2 regions of the Streptomyces sp. NPDC019531 genome follow, and region 1 is predicted to be linked to the other one. Evidence: riboswitches for the same ligand, from Rfam matches in the RefSeq annotation. Region 1 holds a riboswitch; the other holds the start of a gene.
What was found. Region 1 has a riboswitch for cyclic di-AMP ahead of ACI2L1_RS15420 (NlpC/P60 family protein). Riboswitches for the same ligand answer to the same signal wherever they lie in the genome.

Region 1 (3,401 bases):
TCAGAACCCGAGGATCTTCCAGACCTGGCCGCCCGGTGTCCTCCGACCGTCCAGGACCGTGCCGTCACGGTCCGCGATCGACCAGGCCGAGACGTAGACCTTGCCGTCGTGGGGGTCCACGGCGACGCCCGCAGGGAACGGCACCTTCACATCGGTCCGCTTGCCGTGCGAGACCTTGGTCACGACACCCGCGAAGAGCTGGCTGACGTACATCTGGCCGTCGTCGTTGAAGGCGAGGCCGGTGATCGAGCCGAAGCCGGACTTCCAGCCGAGGATCCTGCCGGTCCACGGATCGACCTTCCACACGCGCGCGGTGGGCCTCGCCGCCTCGCCGTTCAGTTCGCCGACGTAGAGCTTGCCGTCGGGGCCGAGCGCCAGGGACGTCGGCACGGACTGGTTCCCGTCGTGGTCCGGGAAGACCGTGAAGGGCCGCGCCTTGGCGTGCGGCGAAACGACGACCAGGTCGTTCCCGGCAGCATCCGCGACGATCTTCCGTCCGTCGGGGAGCGCGAGGACGGCGTACGGGTTGGACTCCACGGACGCCTTGTGCGGGTTGTACTTCAGCTCTACGGCGGTGATGTCCGCGGCGATCCTCGCCTTGCCGTGCCCGACGTGCAGCAGCTTGCCGAGAGTGTTCCAGGGCGGCTTCGTCGGCACCCCGGCTTCCGGCGGGGCGTAGGTCTCGACGCTCCAGAGCTCGCCGTGGAACGCGGAGACGCCGTCCACGCCGGTCGCGAAACCGCCGTCGGGGGCGGCGCCCGACGGGAGCCCCTGCACCACCCTGCGGTGCTTCCACGCGCCCCCGTCCCAGTAGATCTTGGTGACCGCGGAGCTGAGCCCAATGCAGGTCTCGCCCTCGGGGCCCTCACCGACGCACTTCCCGCCGCCCCGGCCCGCCTCGCCGACGTACACGTGCCCGTCGGCGTAGGAGAGCTGGCGCGGGTTGTCGAGACCCTTGGCGATCACACGGACCACCGGCTCGCCTCCACCGTGCCGCGCCGTCGCCGCAGCGGGGGCGATGCCCGCGGTGGCGGCGAGCGCGACCGACGTGGCGACGACGAGTCCTGCGCGCATCCTCATGGCCGTACCCCTCCAACCGGGCCGCGGCACCCCACCGCGGCTGGCTGGAAGCTAGACCCATGAAGCGGGCGGACGTCGCCACTCCGGTGAAAATACGCCCAAGTCATGGCAGATCACTCCGGATTGGCCACGCGGAGCGACGTTTGGGACCAAGGTCACGAAAATGTATCGGGCATATCGAACATCAACCTTCACACGGGCCACACCCGTTGGTTACGGTTCCGAGCAGGCCGTACGACCCCCACCGGCGAACGTCGCCGGGCCGCACGGCCTCCGCCGAGTCCGCAGCGCCGCCGCGCGCCCGGAGCCGGGGACCCACCGAACTTGGGGTGAATCGGCCGACTCCCGCGCACGGGAGCGCCGTAGGGCAACCCTTCCGAACCACCCGCCCGAACCCGACAGCTAACCCGGTAGGCGGAGCACTGGAAGGAGTCGCCTCCCTTGGCGTCGCACCGCAAGTCGCGTCCCGCTGGTACGCGCGTAGCAGGCATACGGACCCCGGCCCTCGCGACGGCCGCCCTCACCTCCGTGGCCCTGCTGTCCCAGACGGCCAACGCCGCGCCGGCCGATGACAAGCCGAGTCTCGAAGAGGTCGAGAAGAAGGTCGACGACCTCTACCGCCAGGCCGAGTCGGCGACCGACAACTACAACGCGGCCAAGGAGAAGACGACCAAGCAGCGCAAGCAGGTCGACACGCTCCTCGACGACGTCGCCCAGCGCACCCAGAAGCTCAACGAGGCGCGGGAGGAGCTCGGTGCCTTCGCCGCCGCCCAGTACCGCACCGGCGCCGCCGCGCCCGACACCGCGACCTTCCTGCTCTCCGACACCCCGCAGGACTACTTCGACCAGACGCAGCTGATGGGTCGTTTGACGAGCCGCCAGAAGGGCGCGGTCGACGACTACGTCTCCGAGCAGTCCGCGACGATGAAGAAGCGTCAGGAGGCCTCCCAGAGCCTTCAGACGCTCACCGAGACGCAGAGCGACCTCAAGACCGCCAAGGCGACCGTCCAGAAGAAGCTCGCCGACGCGCGCGACCTGCTGTCGGAGCTGACGGCCCAGGAGAAGGCTCGTCTCGCGGCGATCGAGAAGGAGAAGCAGGAGGCGGCGGCCCGCAAGGCCGCGGAGCTGGCGCAGCAGCAGGCGGCCGCGGAGAAGGCCGCCCAGGAGGCGGCTCAGCAGGAGAGCTCGTCGAGTTCGAGTTCGAGTTCGTCCACGACGACCGACTCCTCGTACGCCACCAAGGCCGCCAAGGCGCTCGCCTTCGCCCGCGCGCAGATCGGCAAACCGTACGTCTGGGGCGCCACCGGTCCCGACTCCTACGACTGCTCGGGCCTCACCCAGGCCGCCTGGAAGGCCGCCGGCGTCTCCCTCCCCCGCGTCACCTACGACCAGGTCAACGCGGGCACCACGGTCTCGCTCGCCGATGCCCAGCCGGGTGACCTGGTCTTCTTCTACGACGACATCAGCCACGTCGGCCTCTACATAGGCAACGGCATGATGATCCACGCCCCGAAGCCGGGCGCGTACGTCCGCGAGGAGTCGATCTACTACGACGGCGAGTCGGCGATCCACAGCGTGGTGCGGCCGGCCTGAGGCGCCGCCCATAGGGCGGGCCTCGCGAGGCGCAACCATTGCGCGGCTCGCCGGCCACCGCGTCCCTCGCGACGCACCCGGAGACGCGCACGCCTCCCCGGGTGCGGGAGGGGTCAGACGCGCCGCACGCGCGCATGGAGGGGTCGGAAGCCGCACGCGCGCGCGTGGCCCGCTCCCTCGCCCGCGCGATTTCCGCACGCGCGCGTGCGCGCCCCGCCCGCGCGGCACACCGAGCTTCCTAGCATCGGCCCCATGTCCGGTACCTCCCCGCACTCCCCCCTGCGCGTCTGGTGGACGCAGCGCCCGCCCGCGGCCGGGGCCGCCGTGATAGCGACCGGCATCATGTCGGTCGGGTTGCATCTGACCGGCTACGAGACGCTGTCCCGGTTCGCCCTGGTGATCGGCTGCGCGGCCTGGCTGGGGCTGGCGGCCGACTTCGCCGTACGGCTGCTGAGGGAGCGCGCGCGCTGGGTCGCGGATGCCGAGACAGCGGGCGCGTTGACGGCCGTGGCGGCGACCACGGTCCTGGGCACCCGTTTCTCCGCGCTCGGTTGGCAGACCCTCGCCGAGGCGCTGCTGGCGCCTGCCGCGGTGCTGTGGCCGGTGCTGATCGTGATCGTCGTGGGCCGCTGGAAGCGGCGGATGCCCGGCGCGGTGTTCCTCGGCTGTGTGGCCACCCAGGGCCTCGCGGTCCTCGGCGCCACGCTCGCCGCGGCCGAGTCGGCGAC
Region 2 (3,401 bases), on a different contig from region 1:
ACGGCGGCCTCGAATACGCCGAGACCGCGGACCAGGCCAGCCGCAACCAGCAGATAGCCGTGGCCGAGAAGCTCCTCGCGGACCAGGGCATCGCCGCGTGGCCGACCTGCGGTCTGCTCTCCGGCCTCAGCAAGGACTCGAGTTCGGCCCGCGTCGACACGGGCGTGGGGAGCGGGACTCCCTCGCCCTCGACGTCCGGCTCGTCGCAATCGTCTGATTCCTCCGGATCGTCCGGCTCATCCGATTCCTCGAACTCTTCGGGCTCCGAGGACTCTTCCGGTCTGCTCGGCTCGCTGGACGGTTCGTCCGAGACGCCTTCGCCGTCGGCCACACCGTCGACCGGAGGCGACAACTCCGCCAAGTCGGACAAATCCAACTCTTCGGGCTCCGGGAGCTCTGCCACGGAAGGCTCGCAGTCCTCCGACGGCTCGCCCGTGGTGACCCCAGAAGAGGGCGAAGCGGACAAGTCGTGGCGGGAGGGTGGCTCTTCGGCCCTCGTCGACGTCGGCGCCCTCGGCTCCGGCAAGCATCGTGGCGGCAGCGCGGACGAAGGCGCGGAGGAGAGCGTGACGAAGAGCGCGGCCTCCTCGACCGGCCGTCACGCCGCCGCCACCTACACCGTCCGGGAGGGGGACTCCCTCGTCTCCATCGCCGACTCCCTTGGCCTCGACGGCGGATGGCGCGCCCTCTATGCCGAGAACAAGGACGTCATCGGGACCGACCCGAGCAACATCGTCGCCGGTCAGACGCTCGACACAGGGGCTGAATAGGGTCGAAAAGACCTGAAAAACAGCGGCAGTTCACGTCACACTTCGCACCTAATGTCCAGTTTGGTGAAAGTGTGGGATGAGTCTCAGAAGCCCTGATCGTCTTTGAAATTCCGCCGAGCGCATGTCTACGGTCATCACCGCTCGGCAACCCGAGCCCCGTCTGTCGCAACGCCGAATCCTGCCAGCGGCCGTACGGGAACAGTCGTCGCGTCAAGCGCCGTAGGCAGGAGCGGGGGACCCAAGGTAAGTGCCGGGCCCAGCAGTTCACGCTGGACCGGCTTGGGGTTAAGTCGCGCACCGGGAGGTGCGCGGCCGGGCAACTCAACCGGCCCGAACCCGACAGCTCACCTCGCAGGCGTCGGTGAGGGGATCCACCATGCTGTTTTCCGGCAAGGGCAAGCACCGTCGTCCGTCCAAGGCCACCCGCGCCGCCGCCATCGCCGGCGTCACCGGTGTCGCCATCGCCGCCCCGCTGATGGCGACCGGCAGCGCCTCCGCCGCCACCGCCTCCGAGTGGGACACCGTCGCCCAGTGCGAGTCCGGCGGCAACTGGTCCATCAACACCGGCAACGGCTACTACGGCGGTCTGCAGTTCTCCGCCTCCACCTGGGCCGCCTACGGCGGTACGCAGTACGCCGCGCAGGCCAACCAGGCCTCCAAGGCCCAGCAGATAGCCGTCGCCGAGAAGGTCCTCGCCTCCCAGGGCAAGGGCGCCTGGCCGGTCTGCGGCACGGGCCTGTCCAGCGCCACCTACAGCGGCGGCAGCTCGTCCTCCTCCGGCTCGAACTCCAGCTCCTCGAACACGAGCAGCCGTTCGACCGAGGAGCAGAGCGCCTCGCGTTCGACCGAGCGTCAGACCGCCAAGAAGACCGTCACCACGCCGACCGGCAAGAAGGTCAAGAAGGGCGACGGCGAGTACAAGGTCGTCAAGGGTGACACCCTCAGCTCGATCGCCGAGAAGCACAAGGTCAAGGGCGGCTGGCAGAAGCTGTTCAAGCTGAACAAGGACATCATCGACGACGCCGACTTCATCTTCCCGGGCCAGCAGCTGCACCTGAAGTAACAAAGGGTGCTCGTAGCTGAACCACAGCGCCCTCACAACCGTGTCCTTCATGATGAAGGCCTCGTGAGGGTCCCCCCGTCCCCACGGGCTCCCCGCTCCGGTGCGTGTTCCCCCGTACGCACCGGGGCGGGGCTTTTTTGTGCGCGCTTGAGCGACGCTCTTTGTTCAGTTCAGAAACAATTTACTCTCGGTTCTGTCCACGGGCCGGTCGGCACGGTGGCCGATACCCCGGAGCCGGTTAGGCTCGTCTCGCAGAACACACCGCGGTCCCGGCGGACCGTGTCACATCCCAAGAAGGAGATGCTCGTGCCGTCCATCGACGTCGTCGTAGCCCGGGAAATCCTGGACTCCCGAGGCAACCCCACGGTCGAGGTCGAGGTCGGCCTCGACGACGGCAGCACCGGTCGTGCCGCCGTCCCGTCCGGAGCCTCCACGGGCGCCTTCGAGGCCATCGAGCTCCGTGACGGCGACCCCAACCGCTACCTGGGCAAGGGTGTCGAGAAGGCCGTCCTCGCCGTCATGGACCAGATCGGCCCGGAGCTGGTCGGCTACGACGCCACTGAGCAGCGCCTGATCGACCAGGCCATGTTCGACCTGGACGCCACCGACAACAAGGGCGCGCTCGGCGCCAACGCCATCCTCGGTGTCTCCCTCGCCGTCGCCCACGCCGCCTCCGAGGCCAGCGACCTCCCGCTCTTCCGCTACCTGGGCGGCCCGAACGCGCACCTGCTGCCGGTGCCGATGATGAACATCCTGAACGGCGGCTCGCACGCCGACTCCAACGTGGACATCCAGGAGTTCATGATCGCCCCGATCGGCGCGGAGTCCTTCTCCGAGGCGCTGCGCTGGGGCGCCGAGGTCTACCACACCCTCAAGAAGGTGCTGAAGACCAAGGGCCTGTCCACGGGACTCGGCGACGAGGGCGGCTTCGCCCCGAACCTGGAGTCCAACCGCGCCGCGCTCGACCTCATCGTCGAGGCCATCAAGCAGGCCGGCTACGTCCCCGGTGAGCAGATCGCGCTCGCGCTCGACGTCGCCGCGTCCGAGTTCTACAAGGACGGCAAGTACGAGTTCGAGGGCAAGTCCCGCTCGGCCGCCGAGATGACCGAGTACTACGAGGAGCTCGTGGCGGCCTACCCGCTCGTCTCCATCGAGGACCCGCTGTACGAGGACGACTGGGCCGGCTGGAACGTCATCACCGAGAAGCTGGGCGACAAGGTCCAGATCGTCGGCGACGACCTCTTCGTCACCAACCCGGAGCGCCTGGCCCGCGGCATCGAGGAGGGCTCCGCCAACGCCCTGCTGGTCAAGGTGAACCAGATCGGTTCGCTGACCGAGACCCTGGACGCCGTCGAGATGGCCCAGCGCAACGGCTTCAAGTGCATGATGTCCCACCGCTCCGGCGAGACCGAGGACGTCACCATCGCCGACCTCGCCGTCGCGGTGAACTGCGGTCAGATCAAGACCGGCGCCCCGGCCCGCTCGGACCGCGTCGCCAAGTACAACCAGCTCCTGCGCATCGAGGAGATCCTCGACGACGCCGCGGTGTACGCCGGCCGTAGCGCCTT

Region 2: it holds a riboswitch for cyclic di-AMP, as region 1 does, so the genes downstream of both, ACI2L1_RS26310 (transglycosylase family protein) here and ACI2L1_RS15420 (NlpC/P60 family protein) in region 1, are expected to answer to the same signal.

The regions. Positions count from the first base shown of each region.
Region 1 covers NZ_JBJDQL010000010.1:155,925-159,325, reverse strand. Annotated here, with positions in the region: gene ACI2L1_RS15425 (ScyD/ScyE family protein) at 1-1,080, opposite strand; cyclic di-AMP (ydaO/yuaA leader) riboswitch at 1,345-1,514, shown strand; gene ACI2L1_RS15420 (NlpC/P60 family protein) at 1,522-2,673, shown strand; gene ACI2L1_RS15415 (tellurite resistance/C4-dicarboxylate transporter family protein) at 2,926-3,401, shown strand, end outside.
Region 2 covers NZ_JBJDQL010000025.1:34,130-37,530, forward strand. Annotated here, with positions in the region: gene ACI2L1_RS26305 (transglycosylase family protein) at 1-770, shown strand, start outside; cyclic di-AMP (ydaO/yuaA leader) riboswitch at 976-1,143, shown strand; gene ACI2L1_RS26310 (transglycosylase family protein) at 1,147-1,833, shown strand; gene eno (phosphopyruvate hydratase) at 2,134-3,401, shown strand, end outside.